Regions from separate parts of the Streptomyces sp. NPDC017936 genome, predicted to be linked through region 2. Evidence: riboswitches for the same ligand, from Rfam matches in the RefSeq annotation. Region 2 holds a riboswitch; each other region holds the start of a gene.
What was found. Region 2 has a riboswitch for cyclic di-AMP ahead of ACH4F6_RS33610 (NlpC/P60 family protein). Riboswitches for the same ligand answer to the same signal wherever they lie in the genome.
Positions count from the first base shown of each region.

Region 1 (7,438 bases), on a different contig from region 2:
CCCGCCCGGGGCGATGGCGCCGGTGGTGAGGTAGGCGGTGGCGGCCAGCCCCCGTCCGGCCAGGGCCTCGGCGGTGGGGCCGGGCAGGTCGGCGAAGCCGTCGTCGAAGGTCAGCAGCACCGGCCGGGCGGGCAGCGGCGCCCGCCCGGCGAGGTGGTCGGCGAGCGCGCTGACGGTGACGGGCGTACGGCCGCTGTCGACGACGGCGTCGAGGTGCGCCGCGAACTGCCGCGGTGTGACGGTGAACTCCGCGATCCAGCCGGGCGGGTCGTCCATCACGGCGTGGTACAGGAACACGGGGATGGCGGACCCGGCGGCGCCGGTCGTCCCGGTGGTCCCGGTCGCCCCGCTCGTCGGAGCGCCCGTCCCGCCCACCGGTCCCCCCGTCCCGCCCGTGCCCTCCCTGCCGTCCCCGGCCCCTCTCATCGCGACCCTCCGGGCACCCCGGGCTCCCCGGGCACCCCGGGCTCCCCGGGCTCCCCGGACGCCGTCGGCGCCCCGGGTCCCGCGGCTCCCCGCAGGGCGCGGCGGGCCCGCAGATAGCCGAGGGGGCCGTAGGCCATCCCCCGGCGTTGCAGCCGGGACAGCCGGCGGGGCCACGGATGGCCGCGGTCGTCGTGCCCGCCGGGCGCCCCCGCGGTGTCCGCGTCCCGGACCGCGGTCAGCGCACGCGCGTGGGCCAGGCCCCGGGGCAGCCGGGCGAGGAACGCGGGCAGCAGCCCGGGACGGTCGACCAGGATCGCGGTGAGGTAGGCGGTGAGGCCGGCGCCGTAGCCGTACGCCTGGGTCTCCAGGTCACGCCAGGTCTCCCGGTGGTGGTGCCAGACCAGGGCCTGCGGGGTGTAGTGCAGGCGGTGCCCCTGGGCGAGGACGCGGACGAAGCCGTAGAGGTCGTCGCCGCCGCGGGCGAGCGTGCCGGCGCCGGTCGCCGGGTCGAAGCCGCCGACCGCGCGCAGCACGCCGGTCCGGAAGGCCATGTTGGCGCCGGAGCCGAACCGGCCCGCCGCGAACGGGAACAGCGGCTCGTCGGCGGGCGGGTCGGCGGGGTCGTACGTCCGTGCCGTGAAGCCCTTCGCGAAGCCGCCGTGGCTCTCCAGCAGCACCTGGGCGGGCGTGCGCAGCCGAGCCGGCAGGATCAGGCCGGTGGCGCAGCCGAGGCCGGGGTCGGCGGCGAAGGGCGCGGTGAGTTCGGTGAGCCAGCGTGGGTCGGCGACCACGTCGTCGTCGGTGAAGGCGACCACCTCGCCGCGGGCGGCCGCCAGCCCCGCGTTGTGGGCGACGGCGAGACCGGGCACCGGCTCGGTCACGTACCGCACCCGCTCGGCGTACTTGCGCTCGATCAGGTCCCGGGTGGCGTCCGTCACCGGCGCGTTGTCGACGACGACGATCTCGAAGTCCGGGTGGTCCTGGTCGAGCATCGAGTCGAGCGCGTGGGCGAGCTGTCCGGACCGTTCCCGCGTGGCGATCACCACGCTGGTGCACGGCGGGGGAGACGCCTTCGCCTTCGTCTTCGCCGTCGGCTCCGGCTCCGGCTCCGGCTCCTGGACGATCCGCTTCCGGGCCTGCCCGGCGAGGACCGTCCGGGGGTCGGCGCCCTGCGGAACCCGCCCGAGCAGCGTGCCGACGGGTCGGCCGGCCCTCCTGACCAGGAGGAACACCTCGCCGTGGGTGACGGGCGGGCTGCCCGGCCCGGGTCTGAGGACGGCCTCGGCGCCGTCCAGGTCCAGCTCGGCGACCTGGACCGGACCGATGTCCAGGAACCGCCTGATCTCCTGTTCCACCCGTTCTCGAGACATGAACCCCCCTGCTCTCATGAGCCCCTCCCCTGGCACGACCACGAGCCTCCCCGAGTGAGCCGCGACCACGACCGCTCGGGCCGCGCCCACGACCGCCGGGCCACGACCACGACCGCTCGGGCCGCGCCCACGACCGCCGGGCCACGACCACGATCGCTCGGGCCGCGCCCACGACCGCCGGTCCAGGACCACGACCGCCGGGGCCGCGACCGCGCCCCGGGGAGCCGCTCCCGCGCCCCGGGGTGTTTCCGCGCCCCCCGAGCCGCGTGCGCGACCCCGGCCCGTGGGACGGGCCGCGCCCCACGAGCCGTGGTCCGCCCGCCGCGGTCCGTCTCACGCCCGGCGCAGCCGGCCCGCGTTCCTCAGCATCCGTGCGGCCGTCGCCGCGAGCCGCGGCCGGTGCCGCACGAAGTGGTGCGCGCGGCGCGAGGGCTCGCGGCTGAGCCAGGCGAGCGCCGCTCCCACGCCGGGACGCGTCCACGTCCCCTCGTAGACGGGCAGCTCGCCCGTCCTCAGCGAGTCCTTGTACTCGGCCGCGCCCCGCCCCAGGTCGAGCAGCCCGACGCCCTCGGCGGCCGACGCCTCGGCCATCCGCAGATGCAGCACCAGGCCCGGCGAGTACTTCGAGAACTCCGGGTCGTACGCCGGGAACCAGCAGGCCAGCACGGTCGCCGAGCGCAGGCCGAAGTGCGCGGCGATCGGCCGCTCACCGGCGTAGAGGACGGACAGCGTGCCGGAGCACTCCGGGGCGCGGGTCCCGGCGAGCGTGTCGACGAGCCGGGTGATCCACTCCTGGGCGAACCGGTCCCGGCGGCCGGTCCGCCGGTACTGCGCGGACTTCCACGCCATGAGCGTGCGCAGCGCGGCCGGATCCCGCTCGTCGAACACGAACCGCAACGGGCCGACCTGTCGGCCGAGCCGGCGTTCCTTGGCGAGCGTCGTCTTCAGGAACTTCGGCGACTGCGCGCGCAGGACGGACTCGTAGGTCTCGTAGCCCTTCTCCACGTCGATGACGTAGGCCGCGTACTCGGCGGCCGCGCGCGAGACGAACAGGCCCTGTTCCGCCTCCAGGTTGTCGAAGGCGAAGCTGGACAGGGAACAGGCCCGCATCAGTTCGTCCGCGTCCAGCCCGATTCCCGGTGCCAGAACGGCTCCCTGGGCGTCCGAGACGCCGTACGCGAGGGCCTGGCCCTGGCCGAGCCGGCCCCGCTCGTGGGGCAGGAAGCCGACCGGCTCGCGCCCCTCGTACACCACCGCCACCCGCGCGCGCGGCCGTACGCGGCCCACCGCGTCGGCGAACTCCGGTTCCATGAAAGGGTTGCGCGGGACCGTCGACGCCGCGCGCAGCGCCCGCCACCGCTCCCGTTCCCCCTCGCCGAGATCCTCCGGCCTCAGCACGCGAACACGTCCACTGCTCAACCTGACCCCCCGATCAAGTCCCCCCTGGACCCTTGGACGGTACCCCTCCAGGCAGTTCGGGCGGTAGGTAGCACACCATGTTGTTGCCAACCGGTGCAGAGGCCTTTAACCGGTCTGTACCCGACGTTGTGGTGGAAAGCCGTTTCAGCCGTGCGCAACCCCGCCGGTTCCCCGCTCGCGTCGTCCCTTCCGCCGGCACCGGCCGGGGCCGGACGGACGGTGAGTCGGGGGCGGACGGAATCCGTATTCTCTGATCATGGCCGCACCCTTCGCAGATGCCGCGCGCTGCGCGTACTCCCTCGTCGCCACCGACCTGGACGGAACGCTGCTGCGCGGCGACGACACGTTCTCCGACCGGTCGCTCGACGCGCTGGCGCGGGTGGCGGCCGCCGGCGCCCGCCACCTCGTGGTGACGGGACGGCCGGCCCCCCGGGTGCGGCCGCTGCTGGAGAACCTGCACAGCAGGGGGCTCGCGGTGTGCGGCCAGGGCGCGCAGTTGTACGACGCCGGCGCGGACCGTCTGCTGTGGTCGGTCACCCTGGACCGGGAGCTGGCGGAGACCGCGCTCGGCAAGATCGAGGCGGAGGTCGGTCAGGTGTACGCGGCCGTCGACCAGGACGGCGTCGACGGGCTGACGCTCATCGAGCCGGGCTACCGGATGCCGCACCCGACCCTGCCGGCCCTGCGCGTCGGCTCGCGCGACGACCTGTGGTGCGCGCCGATCAGCAAGGTGCTGCTGCGTCATCCCGCCTTGTCCGACGACGAGTTGGCGGCGACGGCCCGCTCGGTGGTCGGCTCGCTCGCGACCGTCACCATGTCGGGGCCGGGCACGGTGGAGCTGCAGCCGTGCGGCATCACCAAGGCGACGGGTCTGGCACTGGCCGCCGAGCACCTGGGGCTGCGGCCGCAGGAGACGCTCGCCTTCGGCGACATGCCCAACGACATCCCGATGTTCGACTGGGCGGCGCACGGTGTCGCGATGGCCGACGCCCACCCGGAACTCAAGGCGGTCGCCGACGAGGTGACGACGTCGAACGAGGACGACGGCGTGGCCGTCGTCCTCGAACGGCTCTTCCCCTAGGAGGGGTGCCGGTCAGTAGGCGCCGAAGACGTTGTCGATGGAGCCGTAGCGCGCGGCCGCGTAGTTGCAGGCCGCGGTGATGTTGGCGACCGGGTCGTACGGGTCGTACGAGGTGCCGGGCACGTGGTACGCGGTGAAGGTCGGGTCGATGACCTGGAGCAGGCCCTTGGAGGGGGTGCCCTTGACCGCGTTGGAGTCCCAGAGGTTGATGGCCTTCGGGTTGCCCGAGGACTCACGCATGATGTTGCGGTGGATGCCGTTGTAGGTGCCCGGGATGCCGCGCTCGGCCATGATCGCGAGCGACTCGCGGATCCAGCCGTCGAGGTTGTCGGGGTACCCGGCGATCGTGGTGCCCGACCCCGTGCCGGCGGCGGACGCGCTGCCGGCGCCGACGAGCGGGAGGGTGAACACGGCGGCGCCGGCGCAGACGGCGGCGACGGTCCGGGCGAGGCGGATGCGGGCACGGCGGGGCTGAGCGGCAGCGGACATGGCGGTCTTCCTCTCCGACGCCTGCGAGGTGAGCTGTCGGGTTCGGGCGGAAAGGTGCCCGGCCGGCCGCCGTGGGCACGGCGACGCGACTTCACCCCGAGCCGGTCCGGTACGTACGTGACGTACGGCCCGGCGGCCTACCTGGGTCCCCCGCTCCTGCCGTGCGCGAGTGTTCGTCGATGGATGGCGAAGGGCGGCGGCAGGATTCGGCGTCCGCCCGACTGGGCGGGAACGTATGCGAGAGCACATGTCCGGAACAAGTGCCTGATTCACTGATCGCCCCAATTGACCTTGGTCTGAGGGGTATGGGGTACTTGATCCTTTGCCGTCGGGAAGCATCAAGTCGCTTGCGGGGAAAGCGGAATCACGGATTCCGGGGCCGGGCGCCCTCGTGTCGCGAAGTGAGCCAACTCACGGGCGATGACAAGAGGGGTGAATCGGACAATAAACCTCAAGTCCCTTCCAATGGGGCGCAGTACGGAGGCGAAGGGGAACGCGCCGCTCCCGCGGGCCGATCGGCCGGCGCGGCCCCGGGGCGAGGGGGCGCCTCGCCCGGTGGGCGGGTGCGCGCCCGGTGCGGCCCCGGTGGGCTCCGGTCCGCCGGGGCACGCGCGTGTGAGGGGCCGGTCCGGGCCGGCCTGCCCGCCGAGGGCCGGGGAGCGCTCCCGGACCGCCGGACCGCCGGGTCGCGGGGGGCGGAGGGGCCCCTGGGGCGGCCGGTGAGGGCGTGGTCGTTTCGGGGAGGGAGCCGGGCGCCGGAGGCGGCGTCCGCCGCTGCGCGGGACATGAATCGCCGCTTCCCGGTCAGTCGATACGTGTCCGCCGGTACCGGCCGGTCAGAAACATGCCGGCCGTGATCCGGAACCGCCCGGGCTGCACCGGTGTCTCCCGCGCCTCCCGGTCGGGCGATGTGGGGGCCGAGGGCGTGGGGGCTTATCGGTGATCGAAACGTGACCGGATACGCTGAGCCGAGTGGTGGCAGCGACCTATCGACAAACCGTGTAAGCGGCAGTGGACACCAGCAGACAGGAGACCCCTCGTGACCGTCGTCGGGCCGTTCGGGCTGAGCGTGCGGGACCAGGCTCTGGAAGCCGATGTCCAGGCCGGATTGGCGGCTGTCGAGGAAGGCTTGCTCGAGGCCACCAAGAGTGAGGTCCCGTTCATCACGGAGGCCGCCCAGCACCTGGTGCGGGCGGGCGGGAAGCGGTTCCGGCCGCTGCTCGTGATGCTCGCGGCGCAGTTCGGTGATGCGTACGCGCCCGGAATCGTGCCGTCGGCGGTGGTGGTGGAGCTCACCCACCTGGCCACGCTGTACCACGACGACGTGATGGACGAGGCGGCCGTCCGGCGGGGCGTGCCGAGCGCGAACACCCGGTGGGGCAACTCGGTGGCCGTCCTGACGGGGGACTTCCTGTTCGCCCGCGCCTCGCACATCGTCGCCGACCTCGGGCCCGAGGCGGTCCGGGTGCAGGCGGAGGCGTTCGAGCGGCTGGTCACCGGCCAGATCCTGGAGACCGCGGGGCCGCAGGACGGACGGGACCCGGTCGAGCACTACCTCGACGTGCTGGGCGGGAAGACCGGGTCGCTGGTGGCGGTGTCGTGCCGCTTCGGGGCGATGATGTCGGGCGCCGACGACAAGGTCGTGGACGTGCTGACCCAGTACGGGGAGCGGCTGGGGGTCGCCTTCCAGCTCGCCGACGACGTGCTGGACATCGCGTCGGACTCGCACGAGTCGGGCAAGACGCCGGGGACGGACCTGCGGGAGGGCATCCCCACGCTGCCGGTGCTGCGGTTGCGGGAGCGGGCGGCCCGGCTGTCCCTGCCCGAGGACCTCGCGCTGTGCGAGCTGCTGGACTCCGACCTGAGCGACGACGCGCGGCACGCGGAGGCGCTGGCCGCGCTGCGGGCCCACCCGGCGCTGGAACAGGCCCGAGCGGACACCGTGCGGTACGCGAAGGAGGCGCGGGCCGCGTTGGCGCCGCTGCGGGAGTGCGGGGCGAAGTCGGCGTTGATGGAACTGTGCGATGCGGTGGTGCACCGGGCGGGGTGAGGGGTTCGCCCACCCGCCCGTCTCGGCTTCTCGAGGAGCGGCCCTCGAAAGGCCTCGGGGCTCCGCCCCGGACCCCGTGGGGACCTCGTCCCCTGCGCCCCTGACGGGACTGCGCCCCCTTCACCCTGACGGACGCCCGAGCCCTCGCCGGTCCCTCCGTGCTCGCTCCGCTCGTCCCCGGCCCCCTACGGGACGGCCCCGTCCGTCCGACGTCGTGTCATACCGCAGGCGTACGCGGAGTTGAGTCCTCGGGTTGACGCATGGGGGTGGCTGATTTGGTCAGATGGGGACAACGGAAAACACCACTCCTCACCGATTCGGGTGAGAATGGCGGCTTGAGGGGACGTTCACGACATGACCGGCCGCCGCCGACGACGGAGGTAAGGCACACATGGCACCGTACGCATCCGACGACAGCACGCACGCGGGGGAGGCCGACGGCCCGAGGGGCGGGCGGCGCAAGGTGGCGCGGTACGTGGTTCCGGTCACCGTGGCGGGTGTCGCGGCGGCGACGATCGGGCTGGTCCCGGCGCTGGCCGACTCGGGCGACCCGGACCTGCCGAAGATCAGCGCGCAGCAGCTGATCGAGAAGATCGCCGCATC
Region 1 is NZ_JBIRHK010000011.1:128,506-135,943, reverse strand. It holds gene ACH4F6_RS23535 (polysaccharide deacetylase family protein) at 1-276, opposite strand, end outside; gene ACH4F6_RS23530 (glycosyltransferase) at 423-1,796, opposite strand; gene ACH4F6_RS23525 (GNAT family N-acetyltransferase) at 2,130-3,194, opposite strand; gene ACH4F6_RS23520 (HAD family hydrolase) at 3,472-4,296, shown strand; gene ACH4F6_RS23515 (transglycosylase SLT domain-containing protein) at 4,309-4,785, opposite strand; cyclic di-AMP (ydaO/yuaA leader) riboswitch at 4,791-4,974, opposite strand; gene ACH4F6_RS23510 (polyprenyl synthetase family protein) at 5,825-6,835, shown strand; gene ACH4F6_RS23505 (outer membrane lipoprotein carrier protein LolA) at 7,227-7,438, shown strand, end outside.
Region 1: it holds a riboswitch for cyclic di-AMP, as region 2 does, so the genes downstream of both, ACH4F6_RS23515 (transglycosylase SLT domain-containing protein) here and ACH4F6_RS33610 (NlpC/P60 family protein) in region 2, are expected to answer to the same signal.

Region 2 (7,438 bases):
CGCTCCCATATCGAACACTCTTCGAACATAGGGCCAAGGTCGCGTCCACCCTCCCCCGAAACAGGGCCGATTGCCCCTTTCACGCGAGCGTGAAACCTGCCGAAGATTGTCGCGCCCGCATACCGCCGGGTACAGTCGCCGCACTGCTCTGGCAGCCCCTGTTGTCGAGGCGAGAGAGAAGTTGGTGAACGATCGTCACCCGTCGGGGACCATGACCACCCCGGCCCCGGCTTCCGACGCCGACCCGGCGCACTACGCGTCGCACGACTCCCAGGAAGCCCAGTACGGCGACTTCACCGGCTACGACGCCTACGGCGACGGCGCCCACGCCACCGGCCACTTCGCGGCCGACCCCCTGTTCGGCGGCCTCCCGGACGACGGCGCCTCCACGGGCTCGTACGACTCCGGACAGTGGTCCACGGGCAGCCACCAGACCCTCGCCTACGACCCGTACGCGGCCCAGCACCACGCCGCTTACGACACGGGCGCCTACGACGCGACCGCGTGGACCACGGGTCAGCAGCACCTGGCGTCCATCCCGCACCAGGCGCCCGCGGTCGACGCCAGCGGGCAGTGGGACGCCGGAGCCTGGCTCCAGCCCGACCCGTCCGGCGGGCCCGCCGACCAGACCCAGCAGTGGGACTGGGGAGCACAGGCCTTCGACACCGGCGCCTACGACGCCACGCAGTGGAACACCGACGGCGCCCCCGGCCCCGACGAGTACGAGCAGCCGGCCGAGGTGCCCTTCGACCAGCAGCCCACCGCCACCTTCGAGCCGGGCGCCTTCGACCTGGCCGCCCACGACGAGTCCGCCGCCCACGAGGACCACCCCGAGGGCGAGGGCGAGTCGGCCGCCACCGGCGAACTGCCCGCCGTCTCCGCGCTCCCCCTCCTCGACGACCAGGAGGAGTCCGCTCCGGCCCCGGTCTCCCGTGCCGCGGCCCGCAACGCCGGCCGGTCCCGGCGCCGTACGCCCCCGAAGCGCTCCGCGCTGCTGACGGTGGCCGTGCCCTCGGCCTGCGTGATGGGCGTCGCCGGCATCGCCGCCGCCTCCGTCGGACCCCTGGCCGGCGGCGACGACAAGGACACGACGGCGACCGCCTCGGACGCGCAGGCGGTGAAGCCCTCGGCCGCCAACAACAAGCTGGACGCCCAGCTGCAGACCCTCACCGCCGAGGCCGACGACTTCGCCGACCGCGCCAGCCGGACGCAGGAACGCATCGACCTCAAGGCGCAGCAGGAAGCCGAGAAGAAGAAGGCGGCGGCGGAGGCGGCCCGCAAGGAGCGGCTGCGCCCCAAGTACGCCCTCCCGGTCGCCCAGCACGGACTCAGCGCCTACTACGGCCAGTCCGGCATCAACTGGATGTCCCAGCACACCGGCATCGACTTCCCGGTCTCCTACGGCGCCACGGTCATGGCCGCCACCGACGGCACCGTCCGCACCCAGTGGAACAGCGCCTACGGCAACATGATGATCGTGACGGCGAAGGACGGCACGGAGACCTGGTACTGCCACCTCTCCAGCTACCGGGTCTCCTCGGGGACGACGGTGAAGGCCGGCGACCCGATCGCGTACTCCGGGAACTCCGGCAACTCGACCGGCCCGCACCTGCACTTCGAGGTCCGTCCGGGCGGGGGCTCGTCGATCGACCCGCTGTCCTGGCTGCGCAGCCACGGCATCGACCCGACCTGATCCACCGGATTCCGTGTACCCCCTTTCCGCGTCCTGATCCACGCGCCGGGCCCCCGCCGTTCGGGCGGGGGCCCGGCGCGTGACCGGCCGGGAACGCGGGGCTAGAGCTTCTCCACCGGCGCGTACCGCAGCAGCAGCCGCTTGGGCTTGGTGTCGCCGAAGTCGATCGTCGCCTCGGCGTTGGCGCCGGTGCCCTTCACCGCCACGACCGTGCCCAGCCCGAACTGGTCGTGCGTGACGCGGTCGCCGACGGCCAGCGAGACGGCCGGCTTCTCGGCCGCGCCGCCCCGGCGCGTCGCGAAGCCGGAGGCGCCGGCGGCCGAGGACCGGGAGCGGGACGAGGACAGCGACGCCGCCACCCCCGAGACCGGACCCGAGGAGACGGGCGCGGTCGCCCCCGTCCGCTTCCAGTCCACATGCGTCGCCGGGATCTCCTCCAGGAACCGGGAGGGCGGGTTGTACGACGGCTGCCCCCACGCGCTGCGCATCGCGGACCGCGTCAGGTACAGCCGCTCCCGCGCGCGCGTGATGCCGACGTAGGCCAGGCGGCGTTCCTCCTCCAGCTCCTTGGTCTGGCCGAGGGCGCGCATGTGCGGGAAGACGCCGTCCTCCATGCCGGTCAGGAACACGACGGGGAACTCGAGGCCCTTGGCGGTGTGCAGGGTCATCAGGGTGATGACGCCGGATCCGTCCTCGTCCTCGTCGGGGATCTGGTCGGAGTCGGCGACCAGGGCCACCTGCTCGAGGAATTCGGCCAGCCCGACCGACTCGCCCTCACCGCGCTCCTGCTCGAACTCCAGGGCGACGGCGGCGAGTTCCTGGAGGTTCTCGATCCGGGTCTCGTCCTGCGGGTCGGTGGAGGCCTGCAACTCGGCGAGGTAGCCGGTGCGCTCGAGCACCGCTTCCAGGACCGTGGCCGGTCCCGCGCCCGACTCGACGATCGTGCGCAGTTCCTCCATCAGCGCGTTGAACCGCTTCACGGCGTTCGTGGAGCGCGCCGCCATGCCGTACGCCTCGTCGACGCGCTTGAGCGCCTGCGGGAAGCTGATCTTCTCCCGCTGGGACAGGGCGTCGATCATCGCCTCGGCGCGCTCGCCGATGCCGCGCTTGGGGACGTTGAGGATGCGGCGCAGCGGGACCGAGTCCTCCGGGTTGGCCAGGACCCGCAGGTAGGCCAGGACGTCCCGGACCTCCTTGCGCTCGTAGAAGCGGACGCCGCCGACGACCTTGTAGGGCAGGCCGACGCGGATGAAGACCTCTTCGAAGACACGGGACTGGGCGTTGGTCCGGTAGAAGACGGCGACGTCGCCGGCCTTGGCCTCGCCCGCGTCGGTGAGGCGGTCTATCTCGTCGGCGACGAACTGGGCCTCGTCGTGCTCGGTGTCGGCGACGTAGCCGGTGATGCGGGCGCCCGCGCCCGCGTTGGTCCACAGGTTCTTGGGACGGCGGGACTCGTTGCGCTCGATGACCGCGTTGGCCGCGGAGAGGATCGTCTGCGTCGAGCGGTAGTTCTGCTCCAGCAGGATCGTCGTCGCGTCCGGGTAGTCCTCCTCGAACTGGAGGATGTTGCGGATGGTCGCGCCGCGGAAGGCGTAGATCGACTGGTCGGCGTCACCCACGACGCAGAGCTCGGCCGGCGGGACGTCGTCGGCGCCGGGCGGTGCGTCGGCGGGACGCTCGAAGGTGCCGACGAGCTCGCGGACGAGGGCGTACTGGGCGTGGTTGGTGTCCTGGTACTCGTCGACCAGGACGTGCCGGAAGCGGCGGCGGTAGTGCTCGGCGACGTCGGGGAACGCCCGGAGCAGGTTGACCGTCGTCATGATCAGGTCGTCGAAGTCCAGCGCGTTCGCCTCGCGCAGCCGGGACTGGTACATCGCGTAGGCCTGGGCGAGGGTCTTCTCGAAGCCGTCGGCGGCCCGGGCGGCGAAGTCCTCCTCGTCGATCAGCTCGTTCTTCAGGTTGCTGATCTTGGCGCTGAAGGACTTCGGCGGGAAGCGCTTCGGGTCGAGGTCCAGGTCGCGGCAGACCAGGGCCATCAGGCGCTTGGAGTCGGCGGCGTCGTAGATCGAGAAGGACGAGGTGAAGCCGAGCCTCTTGGACTCGCGGCGCAGGATCCGCACGCACGCGCTGTGGAAGGTCATCACCCACATCGCGTTCGCCCGCGGGCCGACGAGCTGCTCGACGCGCTCCTTCATCTCGCCCGCGGCCTTGTTGGTGAAGGTGATCGCGAGGATCTGGCCCGGGTGGACGTGGCGCTCGGCGAGCAGGTGGGCGATGCGGTGGGTGAGCACGCGCGTCTTGCCGGAGCCGGCGCCGGCGACGATGAGCAGCGGGGTGCCGGAGTGGACGACGGCGGCGCGCTGGTTGTCGTTGAGCCCTTCCAGGAGCGCGGCCGCGTCGATCACCGGGCGCGGGGCGCCGTCGCGGTAGTACGCGTCCCTGTCCGGCGGCACGTCGAACTTCCCGCCGAACAGATCGTCCGGAAGCGGCTCCGGAGCGTGATCGTCGTCGGGCGGCGGCGGTTCCTCCTCGTGGCCGCGAGGGGCCTGGAGGTCCGCCAGGAAGCTGTCGTCAAAGAGGCTGCTCATCGCTCTCCGAGTCTAGGGTGCCCCACCGACAACCCGCGGCGGTCCCGAAAACATCCCGGTCTCCGGAAGCGGTCCGGGAGCGGGCGGACGGCCGGAGAGGCCCCCGAGGGCGCCTCCGGGGCCCGGAGGCGCCCTCGGGGCCTCTCCCGGAGCCTGTGCGGCCTCTGCGGCCCTCCAGGAGCCTTCGGGGTCCTCCGGAGGCTCCGGGGCCCTCCGGGCGCCCCGGGCGGTTTCCCGCCCCCGGTACGAGCCGTCACGATGCGTGACCGAAGGTCCGGCACGCGCGGGCGCCGACCACAGCCGAAAGGGGGCCCGGGCCCGAAGCGGCGGGCGTCACCACCCGGGAACACATACGGACATATCCCCGCCCAACGCCACAGAGCGTTGAGCGGGCGCGAACCCCTGACCGAAGGTCACGAAAATGTATCGGGCATATCACCCATCAACCTTCACAGGGACCACACGAGTTGGCTACCGTGCCGGGCAGGCCGTACGACCCCCACCGGCGAACCTCGCCGGGCCGCGCGGCCTCCGCCGAGTCCGGCGCGCCCCCTCGCGGCAGCCGGAGCCGGGGACCCACCGAGAACCCGGGGTGAATCGGCCCGACTCCCCTCCCGGGGAGAGGCCGTAGGGCAACCCTTCCGAACCACCCGCCCGAACCCGACAGCTAACCCGGTAGGCGGACGATGGAAGGAGTCGCCTCCCTTGGCGTCGCAGCACCGCAAGCCGCGCCCCGCGGGCACGCGCGTGGCAGGCATACGCAGACCCGCCCTCGCCACCGCCGCCCTCACCTCGGTGGCCCTGCTCTCCCAGACGGCCAACGCCGCGCCCTCGACCGACGACAAGCCCAGCCTGGAGGAGGTCGAGAAGAAGGTCGACGACCTCTACCGCCAGGCGGAGTCGGCGACCGAGAAGTACAACGCCGCCAAGGAGAAGACGACCAAGCAGCGCAAGCGCGTCGACTCCCTCCTCGACGACGTGGCCCAGCGCGCCCAGGAGCTCAACGAAGCACGGGAGCAGCTGGGTTCCTTCGCCGCCGCGCAGTACCGCACCGGCGCCTCCGCCCCCGAGACAGCGACCTTCCTGCTCGCGGACACCCCGCAGGACTACTTCGACCAGACGCAGCTGATGGGCCGGCTGACCGAACGCCAGAAGAGCGCGGTCGACGACTACGTCACCCAGCAGTCGCAGACCATGAAGAAGCGTCAGGAGGCCTCGCAGAGCCTCGAGACGCTCACCGACTCGCAGAACGACCTCAGGACCGCCAAGGCCACCGTCCAGAAGAAGCTCAGCACCGCACGCGCGCTGCTGTCCCAGCTGACGGCGGAGGAGAAGGCGCGGCTCGCCGCGATCGAGAAGCGGAAGCAGCAGGAGGCCGCCCGCAAGGCGGCGGAACTGGCACAGCAGCAGGCAGCCGAGGCGGCGGCCGCCCAGCAGGGGAGCGACGGCTCGTCGGCCACGGGCGGTTCGCCGGGCACGGACACGTCCTCGTCGTCGCCCTCGTCGCCCTCGTCCTCCGACGCCTCGTACGCCACCAAGGCCGAGAAGGCGCTCGCCTTCGCGCGCGCCCAGATCGGCAAGCCCTACGTCTGGGGCGCCACGGGCCCCGAGTCGTACGACTGCTCCGGTCTCACCCAGGCCGCCTGGAAGGCCGCCGGCGTCACCCTTCCGCGCACCACGTACGACCAGGTCGACGCGGGCACCACCGTCTCCCTCGCCGACGCCCTGCCGGGCGACCTGATCTTCTTCTACGACGACGTCACCCACGTGGGCGTCTACATCGGCAACGGCATGATGATCCACGCCCCGAAGCCGGGGGCGTACGTCCGCGAGGAGTCGGTGTACTACGACGGCGAGTCGTCGATCCACAGCGTGGTGCGGCCGGCCTGAGCGGCCGCCCGGCGGGCCGGGGACCGCCCGAGCGGGGCCCCGGTCGTCACGGGGCACGCGCGCGTGGAGGCACGTTTCGCGGCCGGGCCTTCCCGCCCGGGCGAGGGCCGGGGCACGGAGGAGGCGGAGACGGGGGCTCGCGCCACAGCCGCGCGTCCCCGCTCCGTGTCCTGCGCCCGCGCGTATTTCCTCGTCCCCGCGCGCGTGCCCCCGCGCGAGCCGCCCGGCGCTCCTTAGCATCGGCCGCATGCCCCGCTCTTCCTCCCTTCGCGCCCGGTGGGCGCGGCGTCCGCCGGCGGCCGGGGCCGCTGCGATGGCGACCGGCGTCCTGTCTCTCGGCCTGCACCTGACGGGGTACGAGGTGCTCTCCGGGATCGCCCTCGCGCTGACGGCCGCCGCCTGGGTGGCGCCGGCGGCGGGCTTCGTCCTGCGCCTGCTGTGGGAGCCCGCGCGATGGCGGGGCGAGGCGGCCACGCCGGTGGGGCTCACGGCCGTCGCGGCGACCACCGTGCTCGGCACGCGGGTCTCCGCGCTCGGCCGGCACCCGCTCGCCGAGGCGCTGCTGGCGCTGGCCGCCGTGCTGTGGCCGGTGCCGACGGCGAGCGTGCTGCGGCACTGGGAGCGGCGCATGCCCGGGTCGGTGTTCCTGTGCTGTGTGGCCACCCAGGGACTCTCCGTGCTGTGCGCCGTCCTCGCCCGCGCCGAGGCGGCGGCCTGGCTCGCGCACACCGCACTCGCGCTGTTCTGGCTCGGCCTGGTGCTCTACGTCGTCGCGCTGGCCCGTTTCGACCCGCGGCAGGTGGCCCGGGGCGCCGGGGACCACTGGGTGGCGGGCGGTGCGCTCGCCATCTCGGCCGTGGCGGGCGCGATGCTCCTGGGGGCCGAGGGCGGCGGCCTGTACCTGTGGAACGACGACGACACCGACGCGCTGCGCACGATGACCGTCGGCCTGATGATCCTCGACCTGACCTGCTACGTCGTCCTGCTGTTCGCCGAGGCGCGGTGGCCGCGGCCGCGCTATGACGCGCGCCGCTGGTCGACCGTGTTCCCGATGGGCATGACGGCGGTGGCGATGCTGTCCGTCGCCACCGCCGTGGACGTCCCGTGGTTGAGCCGCCCCGGGGAGGTGCTGCTGTGGATCGCGGTGGCCGCCTGGCTGGCCGTCGCCGCGGGGGCGCTCCTGGCCGCTCGCGCGTCCGTCAGGTCCAGAGCACCGCGATGAAAACGTTGGCCACGGTCAACAGGCCGACCAGGCCGAAGAGGGGCT
Region 2 is NZ_JBIRHK010000020.1:125,400-132,837, forward strand. It holds gene ACH4F6_RS33600 (peptidoglycan DD-metalloendopeptidase family protein) at 185-1,693, shown strand; gene pcrA (DNA helicase PcrA) at 1,795-4,281, opposite strand; cyclic di-AMP (ydaO/yuaA leader) riboswitch at 4,818-4,979, shown strand; gene ACH4F6_RS33610 (NlpC/P60 family protein) at 4,987-6,171, shown strand; gene ACH4F6_RS33615 (tellurite resistance/C4-dicarboxylate transporter family protein) at 6,419-7,393, shown strand; gene ACH4F6_RS33620 (hypothetical protein) at 7,371-7,438, opposite strand, start outside.

Region 3 (7,438 bases), on a different contig from region 2:
CGTTCCCGGCACCGGCCACGGCCCGGGCGCCGACCACGGCCCCGGCCCGGCCGACGCCCTGCCGGTGGTCGCACCGCAGCTGCGGGCCCTGCGCCGCCGGGCCGGACTCACCCTGGAGGCCGCCGCCCGCTCCGCCGGCCTGTCGCCCGCCCACCTCTCCCGGCTGGAGACCGGCGGACGGCAGCCGTCGCTGCCCATGCTGCTCGCGCTCGCCCGCATCTACGGTACGACCGTCTCGGAACTGCTCGGTGAGACGGTCACCGGCCGGGACGCCGTCGTGCGGGCCGCCGACATGGAGCCGACCCACGCGGGCGGATGGACGTACTGGCAGGCCGGTGCGTCCGGGCGGGGCATGCAGGCCCTGCGGGTCCACGTGCCGTACGGCTCCCAGGGCGACATCGTGCGGGTGCACCCCGGTGAGGAGTGGCTGCACGTCCTCGCCGGACGGCTGCGGCTGCGGCTCGGCGACACCACGCACCTGCTCGGCCCGGGCGACAGCGCGCACTTCGACTCGCTGACCCCGCACCGCATCGCCGCGCAGGACCCCGACGGGGTCGAGCTCCTCTTCGTCCACACCCTGCTGCAGAGTCCGACGGCCGCCCTGTGCCTCGGCCCCACCCCTGGAGAGACGCCATGAGCGACATCGAGGAGAAGTTCCCCCGGAGCCTGTGGATCCGGCTGATCATCTACATCGCCGTGGGGCACCTCTTCGCCGGGTTCCTCTGGCTGCTGTTCGAGGTCGGCGCCAAGTAGGGGAGACCGGGCTCCGGGAGCGCCCGCTCAGTCCAGCAGGCGCTCCCGCAGCCGCTCGCGGGTCCGCGGGGCCAGCCCGAGGCCCTGCTCCAGGTAGGCCTCGACACCGCCCCAGGTGTCCTCGATGGTGCGGAACGCGGCCGTGAGGTACTCGGCACGGGCTTCGAAGAGGGGGCTCAGCAGCTCCATGACCTCGGGGGAGTACGCCTCGGCGGAGGTGCCGCTGCGGCGCACCTTGTAGCGGCGGTGCTTGGCGTTGGACTCCAGGTAGTCGGCCATGATCGCCTCGTGCTCCACGCCCACCGCGAGCAGCGTCACGGCGACGGACAGACCGGCCCGGTCCTTGCCCGCCGCGCAGTGCATGAGCGCCGGGACGCTGTCCTCGGCGAGGGAGTGCAGCACGCGCGAGTGCTCACCCGTGCGCTCCTTCACGATCGAGCGGTAGGAGGCGATCATCCGGCCGGCCGCCTTGCCGTCGCCGAGGATCCCCCGCAGCTGCTCGATGTCGCCGTCGCGGACCATCTTCCAGAACTCGGCCCCGTCCGCCGGGTCGGAGAGCGGCAGGTTCACGTTGCGCACGCCCGGCAGCTCGACGTCCGGGCCCTCCAGCCGCTGGTCCGCCGCGTTGCGGAAGTCGAAGACCGTGTGCAGGCCCAGCGAGGAGAGGAAGGCGGCGTCCTCCTCGGTCGCGTGCGCGAGGTGGCCGCTGCGGAACAGCACGCCGTGCCGCACCCGCCGTCCGTCGACGGTGGGCAGGCCGCCCACGTCACGGAAGTTGCGCACACCGGCCAGCTGGGACTCGGTCGACGGGATCTGCTGCGTCACAGGGGCTCCTGGCGGTCGTCGGTCCCGGCCGGCGCGGCTCGGATGGCCGACGGAACGCTTCCCCGACGATACGACAACGATGCGTGGCGCAACGGATCGCCCACAGTGAGCAGGAGCACGTGTCCGGCTCATGGGCCGTGCGGGTGTTTGCCCAGGCGGGCCCCGTCCCCTGATGATGTCGGAGCTTGATCGCACCTGTTCGAATCAGTGGGGGTTTGATGCCCGAGTCCGCCGCCGACGGCCGCACCTGGCTCCTTACGGGGCCCGCCAGCAGTTACGCCGTCCATGTCACCGAGGCCGACGAGCTCGTGCACCTGCACTGGGGCCCGCGGCTCGCGCTCGCCGACGCCGAGGCCCTCGCCGAGCGCCCCCTGCCCGACTACTGGTCCTTCGAGTCCCCGCTCGACGGCCGGGAGGAGTACCCGGTGGAGGGCGGGGCCCGCTTCGTCCGGCCCGCCCTGTCGGTGCGCGGCGCCGGGCGGCGCGGCACCGAGTGGACCTTCGCCGGCCACGAGACCGAGGGCGGCGAACTGCGCCTGCTCTTCCGTGACGCCGGGCTCGGCGTCACCCTCCACTACCGGATGCGCGACGACGTCGTCGAACGCTGGGTGACCCTGCGCAACGACGGCGACGAACCCCTGGAACTGCTGCGCGCCGACTCCGCCGCCTGGAGCCTGCCCGACCGCGACGGCTGGCGCCTGTCCCAGCTGCACGGCCGCTGGGCCGCCGAGTCCCGCCTCACCCGGGGGCCCCTCACCTACGGCGAGAAGGTCATCGGCAGCCGCCGCGGCCACACCGGCCACCAGCACCTGCCCTGGGTCGCCCTGGACACCGACGCGACCGAGGAGCGGGGCGAGGTCTACGGCTGCGCCCTCGGCTGGTCGGGCTCGTGGCGGATCGCCGTGGCCCAGCTGCCCGACGCGCGCGTGCAGATCACCGGCGGCGCCGGCTACGACGACTCGGGCCTGCTGCGGCTGGCGGCCGGGGAGTCGTTCACCACGCCCGTCTTCGCCGGCCTGTGGACCGACGCCGGCTTCGGCGGCGCGAGCCGCGCCTGGCACGCCTACCAGCGGGCGCACGTGATCCCGGAGGCCGGGCGCGACCGGCCCGTGCTGTTCAACTCCTGGGAGGCCACCTACTTCGACATCTCCGAGGAACAGCAGGCGAGCCTCGCGCGGCGGGCCGCGGACATCGGCGTCGAGCTGTTCGTGGTGGACGACGGCTGGTTCGGCGCGCGCACCGGCGACCACGCCGGGCTCGGCGACTGGCGGCCCAACCCCGAGCGCTTCCCGCGGGGCCTCGAGCCGCTCGCGGACCAGGTGCACGCGCTCGGCATGCAGTTCGGCATCTGGGTCGAGCCCGAGATGGTCAACGCCGACAGCGACCTGTACCGGGCGCACCCCGACTGGGTGCAGTACCAGCCGGGACGCAGGCGGACGGAGCTGCGCAATCAGCTGGTGCTCAACCTCGCGCGCGAGGACGTCCAGGAGTACCTCTGGCAGCAGCTCGACGGACTGCTGTCCAGTGCGCCCATCGACTACGTGAAGTGGGACTTCAACCGCTGCTTCACCGACGCCGGCTGGCCGGACGACGACTACCCCCAGCGGCTCTGGGTGGACCACGTGCGCGCCCTGTACGCGCTGCTGGACCGGCTGCGGGCGGCCCATCCGGGCGTGGCCTTCGAGTCCTGCTCGGGCGGCGGCGGGCGGATCGACCTCGGGATCATGAGCCGCACGGACCAGGTGTGGACCTCCGACAACACCGACCCGCTGGACCGGCTCGCCATCCAGCACGGCTTCAGTCAGATCCACCCCGCGCGGGTGATGGCCGCCTGGGTCACCGACAGTCCGAACACCCAGCTCAACGGCCGGGTCAGCTCGCTGCGCTTCCGGTTCGTCAGCGCCATGGCCGGGGTGCTCGGGGTCGGCGGGGACCTCTCCGAGTGGTCCGGGGAGGAGCTCGCCGAGGCCCGCCGCTGGGTCGATCTCTACAAGGAGATCCGGCCCCTCGTGCAGCACGGCGAGCTCTACCGGCTGCGGCCCCCGGAGGGGGGCCTGAGCGCCGTGCAGTACGTGCGCGGGGACGAGTCCGTCGTCCTCGCCTGGCTCCAGGCGCAGCGGTACGGCGAGCCGGTGCCGGCGGTACGGCTGCGCGGCCTCGACCCGGCCGCTTCGTACGAATGCCTCGAAACGGGCGAAGTGCACCGGGGGGCGGTGCTGGTGCACCACGGGATGCGCACGGGGCTCCGTGGTGACCTCGATGCGACGGTCATCCGCTTGCGTCGCATCTGAGTGATCTGTCCGGATTGGGGGCCTTCATTCCAACTCGGCCGGGAGTAAAGGGTCCTGGGGGCACGTCACGTGAGGAGCGTCATATCCGTGACCGTGCGTCGCTCGTCATGTTCACGTAATTTCGGTGCTCTTCCCGGCCGTTCGGTGGGCGGCGGCCGTTCCGGTACACGGAAAGTGACCGGGATTCCCCGCCGGGGGCCGGGAGGAAGGGGGCAGGGGGGCAACCCTCGCTTGTCGTCGTGCGTCCGGGTCGCTTACGTTCCACACCGATCCGGACGGACGCCGAATCCTGCCGCCGCCCGGAGCCCGCACACACTCACCCGTGCACGGCAGGAGCGGGGGACCCACAGGCAGAACCGCCTGTTCCGGTCTCCGGAACAGGCTCGGGGTAAAGCCGCGCCCCGGCGCGGCCGGGCATCTCCAGCCCGCACCCGACAGCTCACCTCGCAGGCGCCGGAGAGGAATCCGCCATGCCCGCGAAGGGTAAGCACCGCCGCCCGAAGACCCAGCGCTTCACCCGCTCCCTCGCCGCCGCCGGAACCGGTGGCGCCGCGCTCGCCCTCCCGCTCATCGGCGCCGCCGGCGCCCACGCCGCACCGGCCGCGCAGCCGGTGTCCTCGCTTCCGGAGAAGGCCGTCCAGAGCGTTCCGGTCGCGCAGCCGGCCGCCGCCGGCTCGAAGTCCGCCGCGAGCGCCACGACCTACACGGTGCGGGCGGGCGACTACCTCTCCAAGATCGCGGACGAGCAGCACGTCGGCGGCGGCTGGCAGAAGCTGTACGCCGACAACCGCGCGGCCGTCGGCGACGACCCGTCGCTGATCCACCCCGGTCTGAAGCTGTCGATCGGCGAGAAGGCCGCGACCGGCGCCACCGGGTCGCCGTCCGCCGCGGCCGGTTCCTCCTCCTCGTCGAAGTCGTCGCAGTCGTCCAAGTCCGCGAAGGCCTCGGAGGCCTCGGAGGCCTCGCGGTCGAAGGCCTCGGAGTCCGCCGGGCAGTCCTCGTCCTCCCGGACCACGGCCGCCCAGGGCGCCGGGAACGACGGCGGCTCCAGCGGCTACGCCCTGCCCACGGCGAACGCCGCCGTCGGCACCCCGTACCGCATGTCCGGCAGCATGTGGTCCAGCGGCTACCACACCGGCGTCGACTTCGTCGTCCCGACCGGCACCTCGCTCAGGGCCGTCGGCGCGGGCACGGTCGTCTCCGCGGGCTGGGGCGGCGCGTACGGCAACCAGGTCGTCATCCGGCTCGCCGACGGCTACTACGCCCAGTACGCCCACCTGTCCTCGCTCTCGGTCTCGGCCGGCCAGACCGTCTCCGCGGGCCAGCAGGTCGGCCTGTCCGGCGCGACCGGCAACGTCACCGGTCCGCACCTGCACTTCGAGATCCGCACCACGCCGAACTACGGCTCGGACATCGACCCGCTCGCCTACCTCCGTTCGCACGGCGTCTCCGTCGGCTGACGCCTGGCGCGACCAGCTGCCCCACGCCGGAGGCCGGACCCGTTTCCCGGGTCCGGCCTCCGGCGTGTTTGCGTCTTCATGATCATTGTGTTGCGGTCGTATGGCGGTCCCCGCCGGACCGTCGACAGGCGGGACGGAGGGGGGAGACAGTGATCTCCCGTAGGGGACAAGCGCTTTCCGCGATCCCGCGCATGTCCGACACGTCGAACGTCGTTCGGCTTCATGGACGGTGACCGGACATCGCGAGGTGGCCGACCCCACGACCACTCCCATCGTGAAGGACCACACGTGAACCCCACCCGACGCCGAAGAACCGTCGCCGTCACCGCCGCCGCCCTGCTGGCCGGGCTCTTCTCCGCGCCCGCCGGCCAGGCCGCCGAGCAGCCGCGCCGGATCGTCGAGAACCTCGACCGGGGCCTGGTCGCCGTGCCGTCCGGCGAGGGCACCTTCCTCAGCTGGCGCCTGCTGGGCACCGAGTACGCCCGGTACGGCGACGCGATCGCCTTCAACGTGTACAAGAACGGCCGCCGGCTGAACCGCGAGCCGATCAGGAAGTCGACGACCTACCAGGACGACTCCCGGGGCAGGGGGACCTACACCGTGCGCGCGGTCGTGGGCGGGCGCGAGCAGCGGCCGGGTTCCGCGGCCCTCGACCTCGCCGAGGGGTACGCCGAGATCCCGCTCGCCGCGGCCGACGGCTACACCGTCCAGCACGCCTGGCCCGGCGACCTCGACGGCGACGGACGCTACGAACTCGTCGTCAGCCGGCTCTCCGGGACCCGCGACCGGTCCGACCTGCTGGAGGCGTACACCCTCACCGGGGAGCGGCTCTGGCGGGTCGACCTCGGCCCGGGCTCCTACACCCAGGTCGGCGGGAACGGCGCCAACGACCCGGCGCCCGCCGCGATCAGCGGCTCCACGGCGATCGGCGGCTACCGCAACGACGACAACGTCACCGTCTACGACCTCGACGGCGACGGGAAGGCCGAGGTGCTGGTGCACACGGCCGACGGCACCACCTTCGCGGACGGCGCGCGGGTCACCGCCGCCTCGCCCGCCGACCAGTTCGTCTCGGTGATCGACGGCGCCACCGGAGCCGAGCGCACCCGGCAGCCCGTCCCCGACGACTTCGCCGCCGACGGCCCCTCCGGCGGCCACTTCGGCATCGCCCATCTCGACGGCGTCCACCCGAGCCTGGTCACCAAGCTGGTCACCCGCGTCGGCGCCAAGCGCGGCACCTTCCGGATCCTCTTCCAGACCTGGGACTTCGACGGCACGGACCTCGAACGCCGCTGGAAGTACGTCGTCCCCTCCGACAGCGGCGCGACCAGCTTCCACCAGATCCGCACCGTCGACGTCGACAGGGACGGCAGGGACGAGATCGCCGACGGCAACTACGTCGTCAACAGCGACGGAACCCTGCGCTACGTCGTCGACGGCGCCGGGCACGGCGACCGCTTCCACATCGCCGACCTCGATCCCGGCCGCCCCGGCCTGGAGGGCTTCGCCATCCAGCAGGCCGAACTCGGCGTCGTCCCGAACTTCCCCTGGTACTACTACGACGCCGACACCGGGGAGCGTCTGGTCACCGGACAGCACCCCGCCGACTGGGTGAACGACACCGACATCGACGTCGGCCGCGGCAGCACCGGGGACATCGACCCCGGCCATCCCGGCTACGAGTACTGGACCTCCACCGCCGACGTCACCGCACCCGGCGCCGGCGTCCACAACGTCCAGGACGGCAAGGTCTCCACGACCACGCCCAGCGTCAACTTCCGCATCTGGTGGGACGGCGACAAGGCGTCGGAGAACCTCGACTTCACCCGCGTCGAGAAGTGGGACCCGGCCACCGAGACCAGCGCCACGCTCTTCGACCCGGCCGGCGTCGTCTCCGGCGCCCGCAACGCCACCCCCTTCTACGGAGACCTCCTCGGCGACTGGCGCGAGGAGATCCTCGCCGAGACCGCCGACCACACCGCCCTGCGCCTGTACACCACCACCGAGCCGACGCGGACCCGCCTCTACACGCTCGCCCAGAACCCCGCGTACCGCCTGGGCTGGACCGTGCGCGGCTACCTCCAGTCGACGTACACCGACTACTACCTC
Region 3 is NZ_JBIRHK010000002.1:550,743-558,180, forward strand. It holds gene ACH4F6_RS05940 (helix-turn-helix domain-containing protein) at 1-637, shown strand, start outside; gene ACH4F6_RS05945 (DUF6126 family protein) at 634-753, shown strand; gene ACH4F6_RS05950 (tyrosine-protein phosphatase) at 781-1,578, opposite strand; gene ACH4F6_RS05955 (alpha-galactosidase) at 1,797-3,869, shown strand; cyclic di-AMP (ydaO/yuaA leader) riboswitch at 4,177-4,335, shown strand; gene ACH4F6_RS05960 (LysM peptidoglycan-binding domain-containing M23 family metallopeptidase) at 4,340-5,329, shown strand; gene ACH4F6_RS05965 (hypothetical protein) at 5,618-7,438, shown strand, end outside.
Region 3: it holds a riboswitch for cyclic di-AMP, as region 2 does, so the genes downstream of both, ACH4F6_RS05960 (LysM peptidoglycan-binding domain-containing M23 family metallopeptidase) here and ACH4F6_RS33610 (NlpC/P60 family protein) in region 2, are expected to answer to the same signal.

Region 4 (7,438 bases), on a different contig from region 2:
GCACCGCCTGGCCAACGGCCTGCGCGTGGTGCTCTCCGAGGACCACCTGACCCCCGTCGCGGCGGTGTGCCTCTGGTACGACGTCGGTTCGCGCCACGAAGTCAAGGGGCGTACCGGTCTGGCTCACCTTTTCGAGCACTTGATGTTCCAGGGCTCCGCGCAGGTCAAGGGCAACGGCCACTTCGAGCTCGTCCAGGGCGCGGGCGGCTCGCTGAACGGCACGACCAGCTTCGAGCGCACCAACTACTTCGAGACCATGCCCGCCCACCAGCTGGAGCTCGCCCTCTGGCTGGAGGCCGACCGCATGGGCTCCCTGCTGGCCGCCCTGGACGACGAGTCCATGGAGAACCAGCGCGACGTCGTCAAGAACGAGCGCCGCCAGCGCTACGACAACGTCCCGTACGGCACGGCCTTCGAGAAGCTGACCGCCCTCGCCTACCCGGAGGGCCACCCCTACCACCACACCCCGATCGGCTCGATGGCCGACCTGGACGCGGCGACCCTGGAGGACGCGCGCGCGTTCTTCCGCACCTACTACGCGCCCAACAACGCCGTCCTGTCGGTCGTCGGCGACATCGACCCCGAGCAGACGCTCGCCTGGATCGAGAAGTACTTCGGTTCGATCCCCGCCCACGACGGCAAGCCCGCCCCGCGTGACGGCACGCTGCCGGACACCATCGGCGAGCAGCTGCGCGAGGTCGTCGAGGAGGAGGTCCCGGCCCGCGCCCTGATGGCCGCCTACCGCCTGCCGCAGGACGGCACGCGCGCGTGCGACGCGGTCGACCTGGCCCTCACCGTCCTCGGCGGCGGCGAGTCCTCCCGCCTCTACAACCGTCTCGTCCGCCGCGACCGCACGGCGGTGGCGGCCGGCTTCGGCCTGCTGCGGCTCGCCGGGGCGCCGTCCCTGGGCTGGCTGGACGTGAAGACCTCCGGCGACGTCGAGGTGCCGGTCATCGAGACCGCCATCGACGAGGAGCTCGCCCGGTTCGCCGAGGAGGGCCCCACGGCCGAGGAGATGGAGCGCGCCCAGGCCCAGCTGGAGCGCGAGTGGCTGGACCGCCTCGGCACGGTGGCCGGCCGCGCCGACGAACTGTGCCGGTACGCCGTCCTGTTCGGCGACCCGCAGCTCGCCCTGACCGCCGTGCAGCGCGTGCTGGACGTCACGGCGGAGGAGGTGCGGGAGGTGGCCAAGGCCCGCCTGCGCCCCGACAACCGCGCCGTACTGGTCTACGAACCCACCGAGCCGACCGACAGCACCGCCGACGAGGACGAGAACGAGGAGGCGGCCAAGTGACCGAGCTCGCCACGATGGACTTCCACCCCCAGCCGCAGGCGGGCGAGGCCAGGCCGTGGGCGTTCCCGGCCCCCGCGCGCGGAACGCTCGACAACGGCCTGACCGTGCTGCACTGCCACCGGCCCGGCCAGCAGGTCGTCGCCGTCGAGGTCATCCTCGACGCGCCCCTGGACGCCGAGCCGGCCGGACTCGACGGCGTCGCCACGATCATGGCGCGGGCCTTCTCCGAGGGCACCGACAAGCACTCCGCGGAGGAGTTCGCCGCGGAGCTGGAGCGCTGCGGCGCCACCCTCGACGCGCACGCCGACCACCCCGGCGTCCGCCTCAGCCTGGAGGTCCCCGCCTCCCGCCTGGCCAAGGCCCTCGGCCTGATCGCCGACGCCCTCAGGGCGCCCGCGTTCGCCGACAGCGAGGTCGAGCGCCTGGTGCGCAACCGCCTCGACGAGATCCCGCACGAGCTGGCCAACCCGTCCCGGCGCGCCGCCAAGGAGCTGTCCAAGGAGCTGTTCCCGGCCGACGCGCGCATGTCGCGTCCGCGCCAGGGCACCGCGGAGACGGTCGAGAACATCGACTCCGCGGCGGTCCGCGCCTTCTACGAGAAGCACGTCCGTCCCGCCACGGCCACCGCCGTGGTCGTCGGCGACCTGACGGGCGTCGACCTGGACGCGCTCCTCGGCGACACCCTGGGCGCCTGGACGGGTTCCCCGGCCCAGCCGCGGCCCGTGCCGCCGGTGACCGCCGACGACACCGGCCGGGTCGTCATCGTGGACCGCCCCGGCGCCGTCCAGACGCAGCTGCTGATCGGCCGCGTCGGCCCCGACCGGCACGCGCGCGTGTGGCCCGCCCAGGTGCTCGGCACGTACTGCCTCGGCGGCACCCTCACCTCCCGCCTGGACCGCGTCCTGCGCGAGGAGAAGGGCTACACCTACGGCGTGCGCGCCTTCGGGCAGGTCCTGCGCTCCGCGCCGGACGGCACGGGCGCCGCGATGCTCGCCATCAGCGGCTCCGTGGACACCCCGAACACCGGTCCCGCGCTGGAGGACCTCTGGAAGGTGCTGCGCACCCTCGCCGCGGGGGGACTCACCGACGCCGAGCGCGACGTCGCCGTGCAGAACCTGGTCGGTGTGGCGCCGCTGAAGTACGAGACCGCCGCGGCCGTCGCCGGCACCCTGGCCGACCAGGTCGAGCAGCACCTGCCCGACGACTACCAGGCGGCGCTGTACCAGCAGCTCGCCGCGACCGGCACCGTGGAGGCCACCGCGGCCGTCGTGAGCGCCTTCCCGGTGGACCGTCTGGTGACCGTCCTCGTCGGTGACGCCGCCCGGATCAAGGAGCCGGTCGAGGCCCTGGGCATCGGCGAGGTGAAGGTCGTTCCCGCGGAGTAGGGACCGCGGCCGCACGCCCGGCCACCGCGGCACGCGCGCGTGAGGGGCCCTGGTGACCGACGGGTCGTCAGGGCCCCTTCGATGTCCGAATTGAGCGAGAGGCTGCCTGTCTGCCCTGTGGCATGCGCTACAAAACCCCCGTTGCGTTTGGGCGCGGACGGCGGGCGCGTCTAGTTTCGTCCGGGCTGTTCGTCGGGCAGTGCGCCGCACCCGCGGCACCGGACAGTCATCGCCGAGTCCCCGTACGGCGCGAGCCAGGGGAGCCGGGGACCCACACCTGTGCAGTCCCTGGGGTGAATCGGACGCCCGCGCGTGCCGCGAGGGGGCCCGTAGGAGACCTTCCTGCTCCGAACCCGTCAGCTAACCCGGTAGGCGAGAGGGAAGGAAAGGACCGCTCAACTTCATGGCGTTCACCTGCGCCACCGGGAAGCACCGTCGTCCCGGCCGGACGAAGCGCACCACCGCCCGCGCGGCGGGCATCGCGGCGCTCACCACCACCGGCGTCATCGGAACCGTCGCCTCCACCCCGGCTCTCGCCGCCGAGACCTCCTCCGAGCAGACCGGCCTGATCCCCGTCGTCACCATCGGCGACTCCGTGGCCGAGCAGATCGACGACCAGGTCGCCGCGCAGAAGCAGGCCGCCCGGGAGGAGGCCGCGCGCAAGGAGGCGGCCGCCCTGGCCGCCGCGAAGGTCGAGAAGGAGCGCGAGGCCAGGGCCCGCGCCGCCCGCGCGGCCGAGCGCGAGCGCCTCAACACCTTCGTGTCGCCGATCACCGGCTCCTACGTCTCCACGAGCTACCGGTCCGGTGGCTCGCTGTGGTCCTCCGGCAGCCACACCGGCATCGACTTCCACGCCTCGAGCGGCACGCCCGTGCACGCGGTCGGGCTCGGCACCGTCGTCGAGGCCGGCTGGGGCGGCGCGTACGGCAACCAGGTCGTGATCCGGATGCACGACGGGACGTACACCCAGTACGGTCACCTGTCGTCGATCAGCGTCTCGGTGGGGCAGGAGGTCGCCCCGGGCACGCGGATCGGTCTCTCCGGCGCGACCGGCAACGTCACCGGCCCGCATCTGCACTTCGAGGCCCGCACGAGTGCGGAGTACGGCTCGGACATCGACCCGGTCGCCTACCTCCGCAAGCACGGCGTGGACGTCTGACGACGCACCGCGACGGATCGTCCCGGCCCCGGCCTTCCCGGCCGGGGCTTTCGTCGTTTCCTGCGCTCCGCTGTCCAAAAAATATCCCTGGATTCCGGCCCGCCGTCGGAAATTCCGGCCCGCTGCAATAGAGTCTTTGACCACGCGTCGCTCGTCGGCGTTTCACGGGGATTAAGGCGGAGGTCGGTCATGCGTATTCCGGCGCACTCGGTGTGCACGGCCATCCGGGACGACATCGTCGCGGGTGTCCACGAGCGTGGCGGCCGCCTCACCGAGGAAGTCCTCGCGCGCCGCTACGGCGTCTCGCGCGTCCCCGTCCGGGAGGCCCTGCGCACCCTGGAGGCGGAGGGCTTCGTCGTGACGCGGCGGCACGCGGGCGCGTGCGTCGCCGAACCGACCGAGCAGGAGGCGGCGGACCTGCTGGAGATGCGCCTGCTCCTGGAGCCGCTCGGAGCCGCCCGGGCCGCCCAGCGGCGCACCGAGGCGCACCTGAAGGTGCTGCGCGGTCTCGTCCGGCTGGGTCAGGAGCGCGCCAGGAGGGGCAACAGCGACGACCTGCGCTCCCTGGGCGGCTGGTTCCACGAGACGCTCGCGCAGGCCTCCGGCAGCCACGCCCTGACCTCGACCCTCACCCAGCTGCGCCACAAGATCGCCTGGATGTACGCGGTGGACGCGCCGGCCGACCCGGTGGACTCCTGGGCCGAGCACGGCGCGATCGTGGACGCCGTCGCGCGCGGCGACGGCGAGCGCGCGCGGGCGATCACCGCGCTGCACACCGAGCGCTCGTCCGCCGCGCACCGGCCGCGCTTCCCGGGCGGCGACCGCCCGGACCGTGTGAGGACTTCGCAACACGTCGTCAACATGTCGGGCCCACGCCATTAACACGAGGGCCGTATACAAAGAGGGGTTATTCGGCGGACGTGGATTTCCGCTGCCCTTTTCGTGGTGCGCCGTGAATTCCTGGTGGCGCGCTCTTCGTGTGCGCGTGCTTTCCTTTTCGGCGTGCTCGGGCTGATTTTCTTCGCGAGGCCGCGTGAAGGCGCCGGAGCGCGACCGTGCCGAAACGGCGGAGCCGCGCCGCCCGGGAAGGGCGACGCGGCTCCCTGTGCGCCGCGGGGCTCAGACGGTCTCGGGAAGCTCCTCGAGCCCCTCGGAGACCAGCTTGGCCAGCCGGTCGAGCGCGACGTCCGCGCCCTCGGCGTCGGAGGCGAGGACGATCTCCTCGCCGCCCTGGGCGCCCAGACCGAGGACGGCCAGCATGGAGGCCGCGTTGACGGGGGTGCCGCCCGCCTTGGCGATCGTCACCGGGACGCCCGCGGCCGTGGTGGCCCGTACGAAGATGGAGGCGGGGCGGGCATGGAGGCCCTCGGCCCAGCCGACGTTGACGCGGCGCTCAGCCATGTGTTGCTGCCCTTCAGTGCTCAGGGTTGTCTAGACCAGTGTTCCACACGTGGAGCGTGCCGGGAACGGTGCTGTGTCCCTGTCCCGCGTCCCGTTCCCGTCCGGCCGCCCGGGCCCCGGCCCGGCCTCCCGTCCTCCACAGACTGCCTCGCGCCGTTGTCGTGCGCGAGCCGTACTCTGGGCCCCATGCAGAGCGCCCCGGACCGGCACGAGTACCCCGCCCACTGGGAAGCCGACGTGGTGCTGCGCGACGGCGGCACCGCGCGCATCCGGCCCATCACCGTCGGCGACGCCGAGCGCCTGGTCAGCTTCTACGAGCAGGTCTCGGACGAGTCGAAGTACTACCGCTTCTTCGCGCCCTACCCGCGCCTGTCCGCCAAGGACGTCCACCGCTTCACGCACCACGACTTCGTGGACCGGGTGGGACTCGCGGCCACGGTCGGCGGCGAGTTCATCGCCACCGTGCGCTACGACCGCATCGGCGCCGGCGGCCTGCCCGCCTCGGCGCCCGCCGACGAGGCCGAGGTCGCCTTCCTCGTGCAGGACGCCCACCAGGGCAGGGGCGTGGCCTCCGCGCTCCTGGAGCACATCGCGGCCGTCGCGCGCGAGCGCGGCATCCGGCGGTTCGCCGCCGAGGTGCTCCCCGCCAACAACAAGATGATCAAGGTGTTCACCGACGCCGGGTACACCCAGAAGCGCAGCTTCGAGGACGGCGTCGTCCGTCTGGAGTTCGACCTCGAGCCCACCGAGCGCGCCCTGGCCGTGCAGCGCGCGCGGGAGCAGCGCGCCGAGGCCCGCTCCGTGCGGCGGCTGCTGGTGCCCGGCTCGGTCGCCGTCGTCGGGACCGGACGCACCCCCGGCGGCGTCGGCCGCAGCGTCCTCGGCAACCTCCGGGAGGCGGGTTTCACCGGCCGCCTGCACGCGGTGAACAAGGCGTTCCCCGAGGACCTGAAGGAGCTCGACGGCGTCCCCGCCCACCGCTCGGTGCGCGACATCGACGGGCCCGTGGACGTCGCGGTCGTCGCCGTCCCGGCGGAGCACGTGCCCGAGGTCGTCGCCGAGTGCGGGGAACACGGCGTGCAGGGACTCGTCGTCCTCGCCGCCGGCTACGCCGAGAGCGGCCCCGACGGACGCGAGCGCCAGCGCGAACTCGTGCGGCAGGCGCGTGCGTACGGGATGCGGATCATCGGGCCCAACGCCTTCGGCATCATCAACACCTCCCCGGAGGTACGGCTGAACGCGTCCCTGGCGCCGGAGATGCCCCGCCCCGGACGCATCGGCCTGTTCGCCCAGTCCGGCGCCATCGGCATCGCCCTGCTGTCGCGGCTGCAGCGGCGCGGCGGAGGCGTCACCGGCGTCACGGGCGTGTCGACGTTCGTCTCCTCCGGCAACCGCGCCGACGTCTCCGGCAACGACGTCCTGCAGTACTGGTACGACGACCCCGACACCGACGTCGCCCTCATGTACCTGGAGACCATCGGCAACCCGCGCAAGTTCACCCGCCTCGCACGCCGTACGGCGGCCGCCAAGCCACTGGTCGTGGTGCAGGGCGCCGGCTCCGCCCCCCAGGGGCACGCCGTACGGGCCACGCGGCTGCCGCGCGCGACGGTGTCGGCGCTGCTGCGGCAGGCCGGCGTGATCCGCGTCGACACCATCACCGAACTGGTGGACGCCGGCCTGCTGCTCGCCCGCCAGCCGCTGCCGGGCGGACCGCGGGTGGCCATCCTGGGCAACTCCGAGTCCCTGGGGCTGCTGTCGTACGACGCGTGCCTCTCCGAGGGACTGCGTCCGCTGCCGCCGCTCGACCTGACCACGGAGGCCTCGGCGGAGGACTTCCACGCGGCGCTGGCGCGCGCCCTGGCCGACGACACCTGCGACGCGGTCGTGGTGACGGCGATCCCGGCGATCGGCGAGGCCTCGCCCGGCGACGCCGAGCTGGCCCAGGCGCTGCGCTCGGCCGCGGCCAAGGGCCCCGCCAAGCCGGTGCTCGTCGTGCACGTCGAGCTCGGCGGTCTGGCGCAGGCCCTGTCGGCCGCCGCGAGCACCGCCCCACGCGCGCGTGCGGCGACGGCGGACGCCGGCGCACCGGACACCGGCCCGGGACCGGCCCCCGTGCCCGAGGCCCCCGAGGGCACCCGCCTCATCCCCGCCTACCCCGCCGCCGAACGCGCGGTCCGCGCCCTCGCCGAGGCCGTGAAG
Region 4 is NZ_JBIRHK010000007.1:113,765-121,202, forward strand. It holds gene ACH4F6_RS16360 (M16 family metallopeptidase) at 1-1,294, shown strand, start outside; gene ACH4F6_RS16365 (M16 family metallopeptidase) at 1,291-2,679, shown strand; cyclic di-AMP (ydaO/yuaA leader) riboswitch at 2,900-3,069, shown strand; gene ACH4F6_RS16370 (M23 family metallopeptidase) at 3,083-3,838, shown strand; gene ACH4F6_RS16375 (GntR family transcriptional regulator) at 4,028-4,720, shown strand; gene ACH4F6_RS16380 (HPr family phosphocarrier protein) at 4,958-5,239, opposite strand; gene ACH4F6_RS16385 (GNAT family N-acetyltransferase) at 5,426-7,438, shown strand, end outside.
Region 4: it holds a riboswitch for cyclic di-AMP, as region 2 does, so the genes downstream of both, ACH4F6_RS16370 (M23 family metallopeptidase) here and ACH4F6_RS33610 (NlpC/P60 family protein) in region 2, are expected to answer to the same signal.